4 regions of the Glutamicibacter halophytocola genome follow, and region 2 is predicted to be linked to each of the others. Evidence: riboswitches for the same ligand, from Rfam matches in the RefSeq annotation. Region 2 holds a riboswitch; each other region holds the start of a gene.
What was found. Region 2 has a riboswitch for S-adenosylmethionine ahead of AOZ07_RS14470 (OsmC family protein). Riboswitches for the same ligand answer to the same signal wherever they lie in the genome.
Positions count from the first base shown of each region.

Region 1 (4,816 bases), 1.2 Mb from region 2:
GGGGGAACCGATGGCCATCACCGGCTCGCCGTCACGCAGCACGATGGTTGGCGCCATCGAGGAGCGCGGGCGCTTGCCCGGCTCAAGGCGGTTTGGATCTTCCGGGTCATAGACCGTGGAGAAGTCCGTGAGCTCATTGTTCAGCAGGAAGCCACGCCCCGGCACCACCATGCCCGACCCTCCGGTCTGCTCGATGGTCAGCGTGTAGGACACGACGTTGCCCCAGCGATCCACCACCGACAGGTGGGTGGTGGAGATGTTCTCGGTGTCATGCTCAACGGCCGGCTCAGCGGCAGCTGCCGGGCATTGGCCATCAAAATTCTCGATGTCGCCCGGGGCCACCGGCTTGGCGGCCGCATGATCGGGGTTGATCGCGCAGGCCCGGTCGGCGCCGAAGAGCTCGCTGGTCAAGGTCTCGGTCGGCACATCCACAAAGGCGGGGTCACCCACGTATTTGCCGCGATCCGCATAGGCCAGCGCGGTGGCCTCGAAGTAGTGGTGCAAGGCGTCGGCGGGTTCCATGGAGGACAGGTCGTAGTTGCCCAGGATATTCAGCGATTCGCCAATGGTGGTGCCACCGCTGGAGGAGGGCGCCATGCCGAAGATGTCCAGCCCGCGATAGTCCACCGCGGTTGGCTTCTGCTCGGCCACCTCATAGTTGGCGAGGTCCTCGGTGCTGACAAAACCGGCAGGGACCGGCAGCTTGGTGTCCTCGACCTTGGGCGGGGCCTGGACCGTCTGGGAGATTTCGGAGGCCAGATCACCGTGGTAGAACGCCTTTGGGCCTTCCTTGGCCAGCAGGCGATAGGTATCGGCCAGCTCGGGGTTCTTGAAGATGCTCCCCACCTGTGGCGCATCGCCACCGGGGAGGAAAAGCTCGCTGGTGGAGCCGAAGGCTTCGAAGCGTTCCTTGTTGTCCAAGGTTTGTTCCCGGAAGGTCTCATCAACAACAAAACCGCGGGAAGCCACCTGCGTCGCCGGACGCAGCACCTGCTTCAGGCTTTGCGAGCCCCAATTGTCCAGGGCTCGCTGCCAGGTGGCTACGGTCCCCGGAACGCCCACGGCAACACCGCTGGTGACCAGTTCCGGAGTGAAGTTGTAGGGCTCGCCGGTCGCCGGATCAATAAATGCGTCCTGAGGGGTAGCAGCTGGGGCAGTTTCACGCCCATCGATGGTGCTGACCTTGCCGGAAGCCGCGTCGTAATACAGGAAATAGCCGCCACCGCCGACACCCGCGCTGTATGGTTCGGTCACGCCCAGCGCCGCCGCTGTGGCGACCGCGGCGTCTACCGCGTTGCCTCCCTTGCGCAGTACCTCGATGCCTGCCGCTGATGCTTCCGGATCTACCGAAGAGACCGCGCCACCGGTGCCGGTGGCCGTGGGATTCTTTTCGGTGTGCCGTGGATCGGCGCTCGCCGGGATCGCGCTGAATGCGCCAAGGCCCAGGGAGAGAATCGCGGCGCCAGCCAGGGCGCGCAAACTTGATCGTTGCATACTCTGATCTCCTGAAAAGGTGGGGATGAAGTATGCGTCAATTTACGGGAAGGACTGGATTCGCCAGCGTTGTGACACGCGCCATTTTGTATTGCATGCTCTATTTCCGCGCTGGTCGAAGGATTATTTTGCGCTATGCCGTTAAAACCCGGAGGCAACCAGCGGCCCATGAATCGCCCTGGCTGATTGCCTCCAACGGTGAAAATACCAGCCTGCCTTAGCGGGCCAGGGCGTCCTTGATCGCCTTGCCAAGGGAGGTAGGCGCGCGGCCAATGAGCCGTGCCAAGTCCCCGGAATGCACTTCCAGGGCGCCTTCGCGAATGCGCAGGTCCGTATCCACCAGAATGTCAGCGAACACCGCGGGAACACCTGATTCGGTGTAGATCTCAACCAGCTTTTCAGGGTCCATATCCTGGTAGGCGACATCTTGTCCCGCGGCAGCGCCGACAGCCCCGGCGAGCTGGCTGAGGGTGAAAGGCTTGTCCCCGCCCAGTTCGTAGATCTTCCCGGCTTCCCCGGCTTCCGAGAGCAATACCGCAGCAGCCGCCTCGGCATAGTCCGCGCGCGTGGCGGCGCTGATCTTGCCGTCGGCCGCGGCGCCGAGCACGACTTTGCTGTTCAGGTAGCCCAGGAGCTGATCGGTGTAATTTTCCGTGTACCAGCCGTTGCGCAAGAGGACGTAGCCGATGCCGGAACCAGCCAGCAGGTGTTCGGTGGCGATATGCTCCTGCGCCAGTTTCATGTTGCCGGTGAGGGCATTGGCGATGGAGGTGTAGGCGATGAGCTTGACGTTGACGCGTTGCGCAGCGGTGATGACATTTTCATGCTGGGTTGCCCGCTGGCCCACTTCGCTGCTCGAAACCAGCAACAGCTTGTCGACGCCCTCCAGCGCGGCGACCAGGCTGGCCTCCACGTTGTAATCGGCGACGCGCGTCTGAAGACCTTTGCCGGCCAGGGGTTCCAGCTTCTCTTCCGAACGGCCGATGGCAACCAGCTGGGCGGGGTCGGCTCCGCGCCGCAGCAATGCATCGATGACCAGTCGTCCAAGTTGTCCGGTGGCACCGGTAATTGCGATCTTCATGAAGTCCTCTCGTAGGTTTGCACTCCAGTACAACCACGGCGCCCAGCACAGAATTCCCGCACCATGATCGCTGGCGCATCGATGGCCAGAGGTGCAAGTTCTTCAAGCCTTTTCGTCTTAAAGGGAGCAAGTGACGAAATATTTCGTATTGCTACGCGGATTATTGCGTGATTCCTTTCCCGGTCCGTCCGAACTGCGACTTCATGACGCTGATTGACGTAACGTTTGCCGGCTTGCATCCATGGAGGACAGACTTGAATTGTTCGGGCGGTACAACCGAACACACACCATCCAGAGCGACTGAGAGATCTGGCTCAACGACGTCGCAGCAACCACCCGTATGGGAGCGGTGCTACAGCCAGGACCGATGGAGTACTTTCACTTCGCGACGGAAAAATCTGTCCCCAGCAGATGGTTTCTTGCGAAGTACGCTCCGCATAACCAAGCATCAAGGGAGCGATGATGATTCGTCTTGAGAACGTAACAACAACCTTCGGCAAAGGCCGCGACCAGTTCACGGCCGTCAAGGATGTCACGCTGGATATTCAAGCCGGAAGCATTCACGGTATTATCGGTTTTTCCGGTGCCGGCAAATCCACGCTGTTGCGCAATATCAATTTGCTCCAGCGCCCGACCTCGGGCCAGGTCTTTGTTGACGGCGTAGAACTGACCGGGCTGAGCGAAGGCGAGTTGCGCAAGCAGCGCCATGAGATCGGGATGATCTTCCAGCACTTCAACCTGCTGAACAATCGCACCGCGCAACAGAACGTTGAACTGAACCTGAAGTTCGCCGGTGTGCCCAAGAAACAACGCCGCGAACGTGCCCTGGAAGCACTATCCATCGTGGACCTCGCCGACAAGGCGTCCGCCTATCCTGGACAGCTCTCGGGCGGGCAGAAGCAGCGCATCTCCATCGCCCGCGCGCTGGTCACCGAGCCCAAGGTCTTGTTGTGCGATGAACCTACCAGCGCGGTGGATCCGCGAACCACTACCTCGGTGCTCCAGTACCTCAGCGACATTAACGCCAGCCTTGGCATCACCACCGTTATCGTCACCCACGAAATGAATGTCATTAAGGCCATCGCCGACAAGGTCTCGGTGATGGAAGACGCCGCGGTCGTGGAAGAGTTCGCCCTGAGCTCGCTACAAGAACCAGGCTTTGAACCAAAGACGCCTATCGGCCGCTACCTGATCAGCGATGAAATCACGCTGAACCGCCAGCCCAAGCAGGCCCAAGACCTTGCCGCCAACGTAACCCGCGTATAGAGAACCTGGATTACCAATGAACTTCACTTCAGTAGTGCTAGCCACGAGCAACGGCAGCGCAGCAGCATTCAGCCTTGACCGCATTGTGGAACTGGCCCCGGAAATCTGGGTGGCCATGGCACAGACCTTTGCGATGCTGCTGGTTTCGATCCCGATCGCCATTCTCTTGGGAACCCCGCTGGGCATCTGGCTCTATTCGATGTCTCCCAACGGCTTGCGCCCGCGTCCGCGAGTGCACAAGATTGTTGACGGGCTGGTGAATACGATCCGCTCCTTCCCATTCCTGATCTTGCTGATCGCCATTATTCCGTTCACCCGATTTGTTGTGGGAACGACTATTGGCACCGCCGCGGTTATCGTGCCGCTGACCATCAACGCGATCCCGTATTTCGCCCGTTTTGTGGAGCAGAACATCAGCCAGCTGGGCAACGGAGTGGTCGAAGCCGCGCAGGCCATGGGAGCCACGCGCGGACAGATCATCCGTGAAGTGCTGCTGGTCGAAGCCAAGCCGGCGCTGCTGTCTTCCATCACCATCATGACGGTCAGCTTCATCTCGTACTCGGCCATGGCCGGTCTCGTTGGCGGCGGCGGCATCGGCGACTTCGCCATCCGCTACGGCTACTACCGCTATGAAACCGGAGTCATGCTGCTGGCCATCGTCTTGATGATCCTGCTGGTCCACGCAGTTCAATTCTTCGGAACCCGGCTATCGCGCGCCGCTGACAAGCGCTAAACACTGAACCACTCAACTCGCAATTCATCAAAGGACAACACCATGGCTTTATCCCGCCGCACCTTTTTGACCTTCACCGCCGGCTCCGCCGCAATTCTCGCACTGACTTCTTGCGGCCTGGTAGGCGGCCCAGAGGCCAGCTCGGGGGATAAGACCATCAAGGTCATCGTCACCGAATCGGCTCCATCCCAGGAACCAACCAAAATCGCCCAGAAGCTGCTGGCTGAAAAGGGCTGGACCCT
Region 1 covers NZ_CP012750.1:379,358-384,173, forward strand. Annotated here, with positions in the region: gene ggt (gamma-glutamyltransferase) at 1-1,494, opposite strand, end outside; gene AOZ07_RS01745 (SDR family oxidoreductase) at 1,712-2,575, opposite strand; SAM riboswitch class I at 2,860-2,949, shown strand; gene AOZ07_RS01750 (methionine ABC transporter ATP-binding protein) at 3,035-3,841, shown strand; gene AOZ07_RS01755 (methionine ABC transporter permease) at 3,858-4,574, shown strand; gene AOZ07_RS01760 (MetQ/NlpA family ABC transporter substrate-binding protein) at 4,617-4,816, shown strand, end outside.
Region 1: linked by a shared signal. The riboswitch ahead of AOZ07_RS01750 (methionine ABC transporter ATP-binding protein) and the one ahead of AOZ07_RS14470 (OsmC family protein) in region 2 are both predicted to bind S-adenosylmethionine.

Region 2 (4,816 bases):
GCTTTTGGTAGTTGTCCTTGAAAGCGTTCTGAGCGCCCAACAGCCCAGGGGCTGCCAGCGAAACCAGGGCCCACAGCTCCAGCAGGTTGTTCTCCATCGGAGTGCCTGTGACCACAAATTTGCAGGGGACAGGCAGTTGCCGGGCCTGCTTATATCCCTTGGAGGCATGGTTCTTCAGCTGTTGGGCTTCATCCATGATCATGACCGAGAACCCTGCCGCTTCGAACTCTTCATAGGAGAGCCGGAAGATCGCATAGCTGGTCACGATCAACTGGGCATCGCCCAACTGGTCTGCGACTGTTTGCCCTGCCTTCTTGGCGGTAGAGGTAATCCCCCGCGTCTTCAGATGGGGAGTGAACCGGTGTGCTTCATTGATCCAGTTGCCTACGACCGAGGTAGGTGCCAGAACCAGGAATTTTTGGCCCGGGTTCTCGATGCGTGCCTGTTCGAGGCACGCCAGCAATTGGACGGTTTTACCCAGGCCCATGTCATCTGCCAGAACCCCTCCCAGCGAGTGGGTTCGCAGGAAGTTAAGCCACGCGAGCCCCTGTTCCTGGTAAGGGCGCAAGTTGGCCTTGAAACTCTCGGGCAGTTCCACGGGATTAAGCTCTTCGCCGCTGGTGAGCTCATTCATGTTCTGCAGCCACTGGTTATGCTGGGCTTCGATAATGCCCAGATCCAGCAGTTCCTTCCACCAGTCGATGCTCAGTTTGTGGACCCGAATTGTATTGCCTTCGACCTTGCCTAATTCACCGGCCTCGTCGATCAGCTGACGCAGCTGGGCGAAGTCTTCTCCGCCGATGGGAATGACGGTCAGGTCCTCAAGAACCAGATAATCCAAGTGCAGCGTGAGCGCAGCTAGCAGTAGCGCAAATGGCACCTTGATGTCATCGATGGTGACCTCGACTGTCAGATCAAACCAGTCTCCAGTGCTTTCACCAGCATCGATGGCTACCGTCGCAGGAGAGTCGATAATCCGATACTTGGGAAGCTGGTTCTGGGCTTCAATCAAGATATCGGGATGTTCTTCCAGTAACGGCAAGGTGTAGACCAAGAAGTCGATGGACTCATCCATCGTCAGCTCTCGATCTTCGTAGATCCCGTTCGATTTCACCTGTCCCAAGGCAGAGTCGTCGCCCAATTTGTCATTGATCGAAGCGATGATTTCCTTTTCAACACTTCGCTGGCGTTGGGCCTTGGCTGCGTACTTCCATGAATAATGCAGGCTGACGCTGTCGACAGTGCTTGAAACGCGCAGTCGCAGCACTGGTCGTGGAGGGTCGGGGATGGCGTAGGAAACATCCGCGCTCTTCAATGGCGCCAGCTGGCGCACCCTGTCCAGATGGGTTTGCTCAAACCGGCCTACTTCAGAAGACGGAATGAACTGGACACCGGAGGCAATAAACGTGGCGAGCTCTGCTGATACCGGATCAGCAAATTCTGCCAGGCCCCAGGTCTTGGATTTGGCCAACGGCTGGGAGGAAAAAGCCACAAAAGCAGGGGGATTTCCTACGGGCAACAGGTGCGTGTGTTCAGGTTCAGGACCATGAAGCACGCCTTCGACGGTCAGGCCGTTTTCCCCTTGACGGAAATCCACGTATGCATGGGCCAGTTTTTCACTGAAGTTCACCGGCGGCTTGGACGCAGAACCGCCATTAATAATGGCAACGCCTGCATCCTTGAGATCCTTGAAAGCGGCCAAGAGATCCTTGCCAGGAAGTTCCATCAAGGAAATCCAGTCTGTGGTTTCCCAGAAATGACCGTACTTCACCTTTTCGGCATGTTCCCGCAGGCGGTTCAATTCCACGACTGCGCGGCGTTGCGCCCTGGAAAAGTGCTCGTCAAAGGCGACCGATTTCCAGCTAATGCCGGTCTGCACCCACGGGCTCTTGGTTCCTTGCTTTGCCGGCCTCGCTTGGAGAGTGAGGACATCTTCTCCTCCGTACCGTGGCTCTGTGACGACCTTCAAAATCAGGCCCAGCGGCTCTTCGACAATGTCGGTTTCTACTTCAACGACGGGCAACAACCGATTCAGGTTTCGTTCCCATTGGGGAACCGCATTGCGTTGCCAGCCATAAGGGTCGGCTGCCTGATCCGAGACGTAGAGCGGGTCTTCGGCGTCGCTGACTATCTCCAGCAGCAGTGCTGCGACTTCCGGGCAGGAGTACTCAGATGGATGTTCGGTGCAGAAAGAGTGGAATTCTATGCCCTCGTTGCCGATCCGAAACCCGACCATGACCTCGCTGTTGCGAACCAGCGCAGTGACTCGGGCGTTCCCCCGTTCACGATGGCGTTCAACATCCTGGACTTTTCCGGATTCGAAGAAGAATTGCCCGATGCGAAGTTCTTCCTCGGACACTAATGAGTTCACTGAGGAAAGAGTCAGCTGGAATTCCATCATCGCCATCCATGGGTAGTGCGTTGGAGCGGATTGCTACCCACCATCCTATCGACGCTAAGGGACAGGACCGCCATGACGAAACGTTAAGTGGATACTTTACCGATCCGCTTGCCACAAGATACAAAGGAACCACTGAATCACGAGTTCCACTCATCACAGCCCTGGCTGAGTGGACGGCAACCCTTTAGGCCATTGTGCGGGGTGCCCCAGGTGACGATTCGACGCTTCTTGAAATCCAGGATCGTAAACGATGGCGCCCCTGCGCCAGAAAGGGGATGAATCCCCATGCCTCACGCAACAGCCAAGCTATCCGTGGCCGAAGACCGCTCTCAACGCCTGCAAGAAGCCGGTGCCGGTTGGGGCGAACGGATCTCCTCCGCTCCACACAGTGCCCAGTTGACCTTCACTGTCCAGGGCGAGGGTTTTGCTTCGGTCGCCAGCAATATTCGCGCCGGCAAGCACACCTTCACCGTCGATGAACCAGCAGCGCTCGGCGGTAACGACATCGCCGCCAGTCCCGTTGAATACGCATTGGCAGCCTTGGTCTCATGCCAGGTCGTGGTCTATCGGCTCTACGCCGAGAGCCTGGGCATCCAGGTTGATGATGTGCAGATTACCGCTGATGGGCAGCTCGATGTTCGCGGACTATTCGGCATCGACGCGTCGGTGCGTCCCGGTTTCTCTTCAGTGGATTTGAAAGTCCAGATAGCTGGTCCAGAATCCGTCGAGCGCTACGAGGAATTGCGCCAAGCAGTTGATGCCCACTGCCCAGTCCTCGATCTGTTCGCCAACCCGGTGCCAGTGGCCACCTCGCTGCATCTTGCCGAGGCCAACTAGCACCTGCTTAATAGCAAAGACGCGGTGGCGGCCCTTGTTATCAGAGGCCACCACCGCGTCGTTGCACTGGGAGGGATTACTGCTCCAGGAAGTTCAGCAAGACCTTGCCAGACTTCGAGGAATCCTTGGCTGTTTCAAAAGCTTCAAGGCCATCGGATACCGGGAACTCGTGGGTGACGGCCGCGCCGATGTGCAGGGAACCGTCGGCCAGCGCATCGATCACCTGGTCGATTTCGTCGTTGAAGCGGAAAGAGCCGACAAGTTCCAGCTCGCGGGTGATGGCCAGCGAAATCAGGGCAGGTTGCTCGCCGGAGGGCAGCAGGCCGACCATGACGACGCGTCCGCCACGCACCGCGCCGCGAATGGCAGAGGCCAGGCCGCGGTAATTGCCGCTGGCCTCGATCACCACATCGGCGTTGACCTTGGCGATTGCTTCCTGGTCATCGGCGCGCAGGGTTGCGGTGGCACCGAGTTCTTTGGCAATGCCCAACGGCGTCTCGTGCATGTCCACCGCGATGATTTCGCTGGCACCGGCGCGCTTGAGCACCGCCACGGCCAGCGCTCCGATCGGGCCAGCGCCAATGACCAGAGCTTTTTTGCCGGAGACGGTGCCGGCACGCGAGACCGCATGCCAAGCCACGGCGGCTGGCTCGGCCAGCGCAGCGTCACGCAGCGAGAGGCCAGCGGGCAGTTCGCGCAGCATGCGTGCAGGCAGATTCACCTCGCGGGCAAAAGCGCCCTCGGTATGCGGGTAGCGGGCAGCCGAGCCCAAATAAGTGCATCCGGGTGAAAGGTTCGGGCGGTCAGAAGGATAGGGTTCCCCGGTGTCTCCCGGTGTTGCCGGGTGCACCGCGACTTTGCTTCCCGCGCCCGGGCCGCTGCCATCAGCGGCCGCCTGGATAACGGTGCCGACGATCTCATGCCCGAGAACCATCGGGGCCTTGAGGATGGACTCCCCGGCCGCTCCGTGGCTCCAATAGTGCAGGTCCGAACCGCAAATGCCGCCATAGGCGATGGCGATTCGTGCTTCATCCGCAGCGGGTGCGGGCAGGTCGATCTGCTCGATCCGCAGGTCGCCAGCGGCATGGGCGACGACGCCCAGGGTCTTGTTGGAAAGGGTGCTAGACGACAACGCTCATGCCTCCGTCGATGAAAATGGTTTGCCCGTTGACGTAGTTGGATCCGTCCGATGCCAGCCATACCGCTGGACCGGCCAAGTCCTCGACTGAGCCCCAGCGGGCAGCCGGGGTACGGCCCAGGATCCAGGAATTGAACTTCTCGTCGTCCACCAGGTTCTGGGTCATTTCGGTGTGGATGTATCCCGGTGCAATGCCGTTGATCTGCAGGCCCGCGCCAGCCCATTCGGCGGTCATCGCGCGGGTGAGGTTGCGCAGGCCGCCCTTGGCCGCGGTGTAGGCGGAGATGGTGGGGCGGGCGAGGTCGGTTTGCACCGAGCAGATGTTGATGATCTTGCCTTCGCCGCGTTCCACCATGCCGCGGGCGGCTTCTCGGCCTACCAGGAATGCGCTGGTGAGGTTGGTATCAATCACACGCTGCCAGTCGGCCACGTCGAGGTCC
Region 2 covers NZ_CP012750.1:3,122,401-3,127,216, forward strand. Annotated here, with positions in the region: gene AOZ07_RS14465 (DEAD/DEAH box helicase) at 1-2,371, opposite strand, end outside; SAM riboswitch class IV at 2,537-2,657, shown strand; gene AOZ07_RS14470 (OsmC family protein) at 2,687-3,238, shown strand; gene AOZ07_RS14475 (L-idonate 5-dehydrogenase) at 3,315-4,370, opposite strand; gene AOZ07_RS14480 (SDR family oxidoreductase) at 4,360-4,816, opposite strand, start outside.

Region 3 (4,816 bases), 1.5 Mb from region 2:
CCAGGTCCTTCTTGCCGTACAGCGGGCCGCGGGTTCCCACATGGCAGATGGCCTCGGTGTCCAGGATGCCTTCTTCCACCGCGCGGCGGAAGGGGGTGCCGTGGGTGTATTCGGCGCCGAAGTAGGTGTCCCAGGTGTCCAGGTGGGCGTCGAAGTGCAGCATGGCGACCGGGGCGCCAGCGCGCTGGGATGCCGCGCGCAGCAGTGGCAGCGCAATGGTGTGGTCGCCGCCGATGGTGACCAGGCTCGAACCGTCCGCGGTCAGCTCCAGCGCCTCGTGCTCGATGGTCTCGATGGCTTCGTTGATGTTGAACGGGTTCACCGCGAGGTCGCCTGCGTCCACCACCTGGCTCTGCGCAAACGGCGAGGTGTCGGTGGCAGGGTTGTACGGGCGGATCAGGCGCGAGGATTCGCGCACGTGGTTGGCGCCGAAGCGCGCCCCGGGCCGGTAGGAGACACCGGTGTCAAAAGGCACGCCGATGATCTTGATATCCGCGTTCTGGACCTGGTCCAGGCGGGGCAGCCGGGCATAGGTTCCGGCCCCCGCATAGCGCGGGATGACCGCTGCGTTGATCGGACCCAGATGGCCGTTTTCCTCAATGCGGACTTCTTTCATGTTCTTGCCCTCCCGGCGTTTCACGGCTTTCACCGTAGTTGCCCAATATGAAACTTCAGTTTCCTATTATGCTATTTTGTTGGCGCGGTCACGTCAAGGCTTAAGCCATGGATCCGGGAGCTGGGGCGCGCAAAAGGGCAGAATGCCGCCGCCAGGGCATGCGGGGGCAGGGTTCAGCGCTGCGGCAATTGGCACGCGGTCCTATCCGGGGAGGAGCAGCGTGAGTGATGGCCCGGGGGCCGGTGCAAGAAAGGAGCTGGATCGCTGGGCCAGTTGGCTGGCGCAGCGGCATGATCGCCGGAAGACTAGGCGCCGCGGAAGTTCTTCGTGCTGGCATTAACCAGCGAACGATCGATTTCATGGATCGCCACGCAGAACCCGGCGGAGAGGATCAGGGACTTGAGCATGAGCTCGGAGAGGTCATCGGCTACGTAGACCAGTTGCAGGGGCCCGACCAGGATCATGAGAATGATCGCCCAGAAGGCATATAGCCACGAAACGCGGGCCTGCGCCATTTGCGGGAAGCGGGCCCTGCGCCGAATGGTCCGCAGGCCGAGCACCACAATCACCACCGCGATAATAACCGCCCCGATGAAAAAGAAATTGCGCTGCGTGCGGATCCACGTCAGGGTCGTGCCGGCAAGAAGTCCGACAAGCACCGAAGCCCACCAGCTGATGCAGCGAAGCTGATCCCGTGCGCCAGTATCCTCGCTAGTCCTCACGCCACTCCCATCGATCACCGCACTGTGTGCGCACGCCGAGCACACCTTTTTAGAATACGCGCTCCACAGCACCGCAACGAAAAGGAGCGCTTGAAGCTAGAGGATCAAGGTCCAGGTCACCAGGGCTGCCTCATCGGACTCGTTTTCCCAGCTGTGCGGCTCGCGCCCGGGAAAGGTCATGGTGTCCCCGGCCTGGAGCTCAACACGCTGCTCGGGCAGCACGAGGGTGAATTTCCCGGCGATCACATGGAGCACTTCCAACTCGCAGTCCACCGAATACAGCTCGGCTTCGCCGGAGCCCTTGGGAGCGATTTCGGCTCGGATCATCTGCACGCGCTTCTCGCTGCGCGGCGTCACCAGCTGCTCGGTGATCCCCTCCCCGCCCAGCGACACCCGCGGCGCTTCTTCCAGCCGCACCAGCATGGTTTCGGGCACTTCAAATAGCGTGCCCACCTCGATGCCGAGCACCTCGCACAATTTCAGCAGCGTGGAGACCGAGGGGCTGGTGAGATCTCGCTCAACACGCGAGAGGAAGCCCTTGGTCAGCCCAGACAGCTCAGCGACCTGGTCGATGGTCATTCGCTGCCGCTGGCGCACCCCGCGCAACCGCGAACCGATATTGATCGCGGCACCGCTTGATTCCACGGGCAGGGTCTTCATGCTTTCGCTCCATCACTTCGCTTGTTGCGGCACGCCAGCAGCCAAAGGGGCGCTCCGAAAAGGCTGCGGCGGCAAGTTTACCAATAGTAAACAGAGCATAGCGCGAGTCCTGCAAATATGCCGTGTCCCACACGTTCCGCGCTCCAGATCCCCACACGCTGGCTAGACTCTGATCATGGATCACAGCAAGGAACTGCTCCAGGAATATCTCTCCGACGCGCGCGACGCAGTCATCTACAAGGCCCAGGGGCTGAGCGCACAGCTGGCACGCAAACCGCTGACGCCCACCGGAACGCACATCCTCGGCGTCGTCCACCACCTGGCCATCACCGAGTACGGGTATTTTGCCCAATGCCTCGGCCGCACAGTGGATGACCCCTATATCCAAGAGCTTCTGGATGCCGATGACCCGCAGGCCGACTTCCTGCCGCCGGCCCGCTTCAGCGCCAGCGGGATTATCGAGCTGTACCGGGAGTCAACCGCCTTCTCGGATGCTGGCATCAGGGCTTTGCCGCTCAGCGCTCCCGTCGAAGTGCCCTGGTGGATCCGCCGCCGGCACACCACGCTGGAACATCTCATGGTGCACATGATCGCGGAAACCTCCCGGCACGCCGGCCACCTCGACATCGTGCGCGAACAGCTTGATGGCTTCACCGGCTTGCGCCCCGAAGCGCCCAACCTCCCGGACTATTCCGCAGCGCAATGGGCCCAGCAGTTCGAATCGATCAACCGCCTCGCCATCGGTGATGACCACCAGTAGCCAGGAGCCCAGGTCATATTACGGAACAGGCCTTCATCGCGGACAGCGCAGGCGGTAGCATCACAAGTGTTGCTTCACGAGACACGGCGCCAAGCTCCGACTGGCCGTGCACCAACCCCAGATTCATGGGTGGTTCGGATGAAGAAGCGGTCCGTTCACACACTGTGCTCGGGCAAGAACACAGCGAGAGCGCATCACATGGCCTATTCCGTCCTGCCCATCGTCGACCGCCGAACCGGCCAAGTGCAATTCAAGGTCCACGGACTCTGGCATATCTGCTACGTCGGCGATCCAATTCTGCTCGAACAGCTCCTGGCCCGCTGCGCACGCCGCCCGGTCTTCGATCCGGAAACTTCCCAGCTGCTCCTGGGCGTTGCCGCCGCAGGGGAACCGCAGGGGCGCAACGCCGCTTTTAGCCTTGCCAAATTCCCAACGCCCCATCCCCTTACTAAAATCGGTAGCTGACCCGTTCACCGAGTTTCGACAAGAAATTCGACCTGCCAAGAGAGCTGTTTTCGTGATGTCGAACCAGTCAGCAACCGAACCTACCCGTGCCCAAGTCCAGCGCTGGCGAAAATACCTGGCCGATGAAGTCGCCGAAGGCGCCATCTACCGCACCCTGGCCCAGAAGAAATCCGGGCAGGAAAGGCAGATCCTGCTGGGACTCGCCGAAGCCGAAGCGCGGCATGAGGCGCACTGGCGGGCCAAGCTGGGCGAACACGCCAAGCCGGTCCGCCCATCATTGCGCCGCACGATCTTGCGCTTCTTGGCCCGCAATTTCGGCTCGGTCTTCGTGCTGGCCATGGCACAGCGCTCCGAGAGCAATTCGCCGTACCGCGACGACAAGGACGCGACCGCGCAAATGGCCGCCGACGAACAGGTGCATGAAGAAGTAGTCCGCGCACTGGCCACCGCCGGCCGGGCTCAGCTCTCGGGCAACTTCCGCGCCGCGGTTTTTGGCGCGAATGACGGCCTGGTCTCCAACCTCGCCCTGATCATGGGCATCGGCGCCACCGGGGTATCCTCCACCTTCGTGCTCTTTTCCGGCATCGCCGGGCTCTTGGCCGGAGCGCTATCCATGGCGGCCGGCGAATTCGTCTCCGTGCGGTCCCAGCGCGAGCTTCTCACCGCTTCACGGCCCACCCAGGTGACGCTGACGGCAGCACCCAACCTCGATTTGGCGTCCAACGAGCTGGTGCTGATCTACAAGGCCCGCGGCATGAGCGATGAAGATGCCGAACACCGCGCCGCAGAACGCATGGGGCTTTTCACCTGTGATTGCAACCCCGCCTTCTCGCTGAACCCCGAGGAACGCGCAGAGGAATTGGAAAACGAACACGAAGAGCTCGGCTCGGCCACCGGCGCGGCAGCCACTTCCTTCTGCCTCTTCGCTTCCGGCGCCATCATCCCGATCCTGCCCTATATCTTCGGTCTCGGCGGCTTGGCGGCCGTGGCCATCTCCGTGATCCTGGTGGGGATCGCCTTGATGATCACCGGAGCCATCGTCGGCCTGCTCTCCGGAGCCTCGCCGCTCAAGCGCGGCCTGCGCCAGCTGGCCATTGGATGGGGCGCCGCAGCGGTCACCTACTGCCTGGGCCTGCTCTTCGACGTGCAGGTGGCATGACCGGCTGTTGGCTCGGCTTCAATCGCCCATGACCCCGCGGCATCATCTGATGCCGCGGGGTCATTTGCTTGGGGGCGCTACCAGCGTGTGCGCCGGCGCAGCGTGCTCATGGAGCTGATGAACTCCATCGCCTCGGCCGCGGTGTCCACCAGGGCAATCTTTTCTCCCATCACCCGATCGGCGGCTAGCGCCTGGAGCAGCGGCCACACCGGCAGGGTCCTGGTCCAGTATTCACGGCCGAACAGGACCATGGGAACCACCCGGGCGCCGGTGGCATAGTAGTTTTCGCAGGCATCCTGGAAGATCTCCTGAACCGTGCCGGCGGATCCGGGCAAGACAATCAGCCCGCCATTGGACTGCTCCAGGAGAATTGCCTCGCGGATGGAGTTGGCGAAGAACTTTGCGATCTTCGTGGCAAAAAGATTTGGCGGTTC
Region 3 covers NZ_CP012750.1:718,450-723,265, reverse strand. Annotated here, with positions in the region: gene speB (agmatinase) at 1-616, opposite strand, end outside; gene AOZ07_RS03460 (hypothetical protein) at 922-1,338, opposite strand; gene AOZ07_RS03455 (helix-turn-helix domain-containing protein) at 1,435-1,998, opposite strand; gene AOZ07_RS03450 (DinB family protein) at 2,174-2,758, shown strand; SAM riboswitch class IV at 2,831-2,943, shown strand; gene AOZ07_RS03445 (hypothetical protein) at 2,957-3,223, shown strand; gene AOZ07_RS03440 (VIT1/CCC1 transporter family protein) at 3,279-4,382, shown strand; gene AOZ07_RS03435 (LOG family protein) at 4,460-4,816, opposite strand, start outside.
Region 3: linked by a shared signal. The riboswitch ahead of AOZ07_RS03445 (hypothetical protein) and the one ahead of AOZ07_RS14470 (OsmC family protein) in region 2 are both predicted to bind S-adenosylmethionine.

Region 4 (4,816 bases), 570 kb from region 2:
TTGCTGTTGCGCGGCGAGAACAAGCTGGGCGATTTTAATGAGCAGATGCACGAATCGGTGCGCACCGCTGCCCCGATCTTGCTGATTACCGGGGCTGGCGCCGCATTGGGCGCGGTGCTGGCCGCCTCGGAGCTGACCACGATTCTCTCCGACTCGCTGAGCGGACTCGGCCTGGGCCTGGCGGTGCCGTTCCTGATTGCCGCCGCCCTGAAGTCGGCGCAGGGATCGTCCACGGTATCGATGGTGACCACCTCCGCGCTGGTCGCGCCGATGCTCGGTTCGCTGGGGCTGGATTCCGAATTGGGAATGGTGCTCAGCGTCCTGGCGGTGGGTGCCGGTGCGATGGTTGTCTCGCACGCGAATGACTCGTACTTCTGGGTGGTTTCGCAGCTCAGCCGGATTCCGGTGATCACTGCATACAAGACCCTCAGCGTGGCTACGGCAATCCAGGGCACCGCGGCCTTTGCAACGGTCTGGATCCTGGGGGCGGTTCTGCTCTAGGCACTGCTGAATACACCCCGGGCACCGCGCCATCATCGAACCCTTCCTTGATGGCGCGGTGCCCTGTTTTAAAGGGAGCTCAAGGGCAGAACTCTTTGGCGGCCTTGTTTCCCTTGGATCCGGCAACCAGCATCATGGCGACGCCCAGGGCAAAGCCGATCGCGGTCAGCGCAAAGGCTACGGTGAAATTCTGGGTGAAACAGAAGATCGCCGCGATGATCAAAAACAGCCAGCCTGCTATGCCAAAGAGCTGAAGGGTTGGTGCTGCTCGACGGTGCGCTGCCAGCCAGGCTTCATCGCTGGCCATGGTGTGGCGGGTCTTTAGGCCAACGCTGTTGTTGCGCGGCAGGCGCCCTTCGGCTCCCATGCGGCCCAGTGTGCTCGCAGTGAGCGCGAGCGCCAGCAGTCCGAACATGAGGCTCAGTGTGCTGGCCAGGTCCACGCGCATGTCCTATCGATTGGTCTCCTTGGATTCACTCTAGATGATTGGGATATGTTCCAATACCCAAGTCAGGCCGAACCTTCGAACTCACGCACCATGACCAATACGAGCTGGAAGCCGTAATATGCGGAAATATGACGCTGACTTAGCGCCTGCCCGCCGCCGCCCAGCCTTGCCAGCCCGGGATTTGTGAAGAGATCTGACGCAGTGTTCCCTCCAGTGACGCGTTGATGGCAAGCTCCCGGGATCAATGCTTGACTCGGATAACACCCCATCCAGAGCGGCTGAGAGACCTGGCTCCACGACGCCGCAGCAAGCCTGCCTCCTGCAGATAGTGCTAACGCCAGGTTCGATGGAGCTCCCGGGGCAAGAAGCGTGAACTTCTGTTCGGGATCCCTCGGTTCGATATGTCCAAGAGAGGGACGGCATGACTCGCACTCGCCCGAACACCCTGAAATTTGTGGCTGCCGCACTCGCAGCAACCACGCTGCTCTCCGGTTGCTCGCTGAAAGAACCACGCCCCGAAGCCGCGCCGGCCGTGGCGCCAAGCAGCAACCCGCAAACCGAACAGAAGCTCGACGATGTTCCTTCGCTCGAGGGCAAAAAAGTGGGCATCGCGGCCAAGGACATTCTGCACGACTACTCGCGCGTGGTGTATCAGCAAATCCAAGAACGCATCAAGGAGCTCGGCGGAGAGGTCATTGCCACCCAGGCCGAAGCCAAGGACGAGAAGCACGTTTCGGACGTGGAAAATCTCATTACCCAGTCGCCCGATGCCATCGTGGTGATCTTGGGCGATGCCCAGACGCTCACCCCGGCCCTGGCCAAGGTGGATGCTGCGGGAATTCCGTTGTTCACCATCGACTTCCAGAGCGAGTACTCGAAGAACAACGTCACCAGCGATAACTGGAACGTCGGCACCACACTGGCTCGCACCATGGCTGAAGACCTGCACGGCAAGGGCAAGATCCTGGTCTTCAACGGCTTCCCGGGCGTGACGCCCTGCCGGATCCGCTACAACAGCCTGAACCTGGTGCTCGAAGACTACCCGAATATCGAGAAGATCACCCCGGAACTGCAGGACAAGTACGAAGGCACCATCGAAGATGCCAAGAACCAGATCCAGGATCAGCTGCGCAGGCTGCCCGAAGGCGAAGTGGATGCGATCTGGTCCTGCTGGGATATGCCGCTGATCGGCGCCGCGCAGGCTATCGATCCCACCGATAATGACATCAAGCTCTATGGAGTCGACGCGGAACCCGGGGCACTGGACTTGATCGCGAATCCGCAGAGCTCCTACCAGTTCACCGTCGCCCAGCCCACCAAGCAGATTGCTGCCACCTCGGCCACGAATATTGCGCTGTTCCTCAACGGGCAAGCCGACCAGGTACCAAGCACCAGCTACGCCGAGCCGATTTTTGTGGACAAGGACAACGTGAATCAGGTGCGCAATGACAACGGAATCTAGCCTGCTGCTGAGCATGGCCGGGATCGGCAAATCCTTTGGCGCCGTCACCGTGCTGGACGATGTCCACCTGCAGCTGCGGGCCGGGGAAGTGCTCGGCCTGGTAGGTGAAAACGGTGCCGGAAAATCAACCCTGATCAAGATCCTCACCGGGTTGTACACCCTGGATTCGGGGCAGATCGAGCTTGCTGGACAGGCGGTGCAGATACGGCGCCCGGCCGATGCCGAAGCGCTGGGCATTGAGGTGATCCACCAGGACCGCCACCTGGCCGGGCGCCTGACCGTTGCCGAACAGCTGTATCTTGGCACATCCAGAAACCGCGGTTTATGGCGCCACGAGCGCACCGTGCAAGAGGCGGCCCGGGCCGATATCCTGCGGACCACCGGCCAGGAGCTGGACACCGCGGCCTTTGTCGACGAGCTGAGCGTTGCCCAGCAGCAGCTGATCCAGATTGCCCGCGCCGTGCTGGCCGAACCCAAGGTGCTGATTCTTGATGAGCCGACCGCGCCCTTGGCCAATGACGAGGTCGAGCAGCTCTTCGGCACCATCGGGCACCTGCGTGATCGCGGGGTGGGGATTATTTTCATCTCCCACTATCTCCAGGAACTGCAGCAGGTCACCGACCGGATCACGGTACTGCGCAACGGCAGGAATGCCGGGGATGCCAGCTTTGCGCACGGCGACAGCATTTCAGATGTCATCGGCTTGATGCTGGGCAGCCAGGTCAACGAATTCTCGCACCAGCAGCGCGAGGCCCCCGCCCGCCAGGGCGAGCCGGCCCTCCAGCTCTCGGGCCTGTCGGTGGCTGGCAAGCTGGAGGGCATCGATCTCACGGTGGCTCCCGGGGAAATCGTGGCCGTCACCGGATTGGTGGGATCAGGCATCGAGGTGCTCGCCGACGCGGTCACCGGCAATCATCCGCATGCGGGCACCGCCTTGCTGCACGGCCGCCCGGTGGCTTCGGCCGCGGACTTTGTCGCCCGGGCCGGCGCCTACGTCCCATCGAACCGGCACCGCGATGGCATCTTCCTGCGCAACACCGTGCGCGAGAATGTTGCCGCCGCCAGCCTGCGGAAGCTCGGCCGCCGGCTTGGGCTGCTCAATGCGCGCAAGGAGCGGGATGCCGCGGAGGAGCTGGTGCAGCGCCTGGATATCCGCCCGGCTGATCCCGAAGCCGTGGCTTCGGGCCTCTCCGGCGGCAACCAGCAGAAGACCGTCTTGGCCCGCTGGCTGGCCAAGGGGTCCGATGTGCTGGTCCTGGACCAGCCCACCTCGGGCGTGGATGTGGGAAGCCGCGCGCAGATCTACGCGCAGATTTCCCAGCTGGTGCAGGACGGAGCCGCCGCGCTGATGGTCAGCGTGGACCTGGAAGAAGTGGTTGGCCTGGCCGACCGGGTGCTGGTGCTTTACCGCGGCCGGATCATCGCCGAGCTGCCCTCCGCCGAAGTGACCACAGAACGAATCTTGCAGTTGGCCTCCAGCGGCCAAGGAACCGGAACACCACGAGAAGAGGTGAACGCATGAGCGCCGCCATTGCTCCCGCCAACGAGGCGCCGGCGCGCAGCGCGCAAGGAAGGAAGCCCGGGCTGGCCGCCTGGATCGGCTACGCCGGCATTGGAGCGGTGCTGCTGCTTTTCGCTTTCGGCTCCCCGTTTTTCCTGGCGGCCTCGAATATCGCGACAATTCTCACCCAGGCCTCGGTCTTCGGCATCGCCGGGGTGGGGCTCGCGATCGTGATTATCGCTGGCGGCGACGACGTGCTCAACGGCGGCATCGACCTGTCCACCGGTGCGGTGGCAGGACTCTCCGGCACCGTGACCGCGCTGGCCGCGGCCGCCGGAGCCCCCGGCCCGGTGTCGGTGCTCTACGGGGTGCTGGTGGCCACCGCGATCGGCATCGTCAACGGCCTGTCGGTCACCTTGGGATTGCGCCCGCTGCTGGCCACCCTGGCCACCATGGGCGTGGCCGCTTCGCTGGAGCTGGTCTTCAGCCAGAACCTGAAGATCGCCGTGTCCGGCAGCTTTTTCGAGGCTGCCCGGGCCAGCGTCTTCCTCGGGATCCCGCTGGCCGCTTGGCTCATGATCATCATCGGGGCACTAGGCTGGTGGGTTTATGGCAAGACCAGCTGGGGCGTGAACTCCTACGCCGCGGGCCAGAATCCGACGGCCGCCCAGGTGGCCGGATTGGACCCGCGCCGCTACCGGCTGGCCAGCTACGTGCTCAGCTCGGCGCTGGCTGGCCTGGCCGGCACGCTGCTGGTCGCCAGGCTTTCGGCCGCCGTCCCGGGCATTGGAACGCAGATCCTGCTGGACATCATTCTGGTGGCCTACATGTCCATGATCTTTTCCCGACGGCGGCTGGTCAGCGTCGTTGGCACCGTGCTGGCCGCGGTGTTTGTCGCCGCCCT
Region 4 covers NZ_CP012750.1:3,689,942-3,694,757, reverse strand. Annotated here, with positions in the region: gene AOZ07_RS17015 (GntP family permease) at 1-501, shown strand, start outside; gene AOZ07_RS17010 (SdpI family protein) at 581-949, opposite strand; SAM riboswitch class I at 1,212-1,302, shown strand; gene AOZ07_RS17005 (substrate-binding domain-containing protein) at 1,371-2,411, shown strand; gene AOZ07_RS17000 (sugar ABC transporter ATP-binding protein) at 2,395-3,933, shown strand; gene AOZ07_RS16995 (ABC transporter permease) at 3,930-4,816, shown strand, end outside.
Region 4: linked by a shared signal. The riboswitch ahead of AOZ07_RS17005 (substrate-binding domain-containing protein) and the one ahead of AOZ07_RS14470 (OsmC family protein) in region 2 are both predicted to bind S-adenosylmethionine.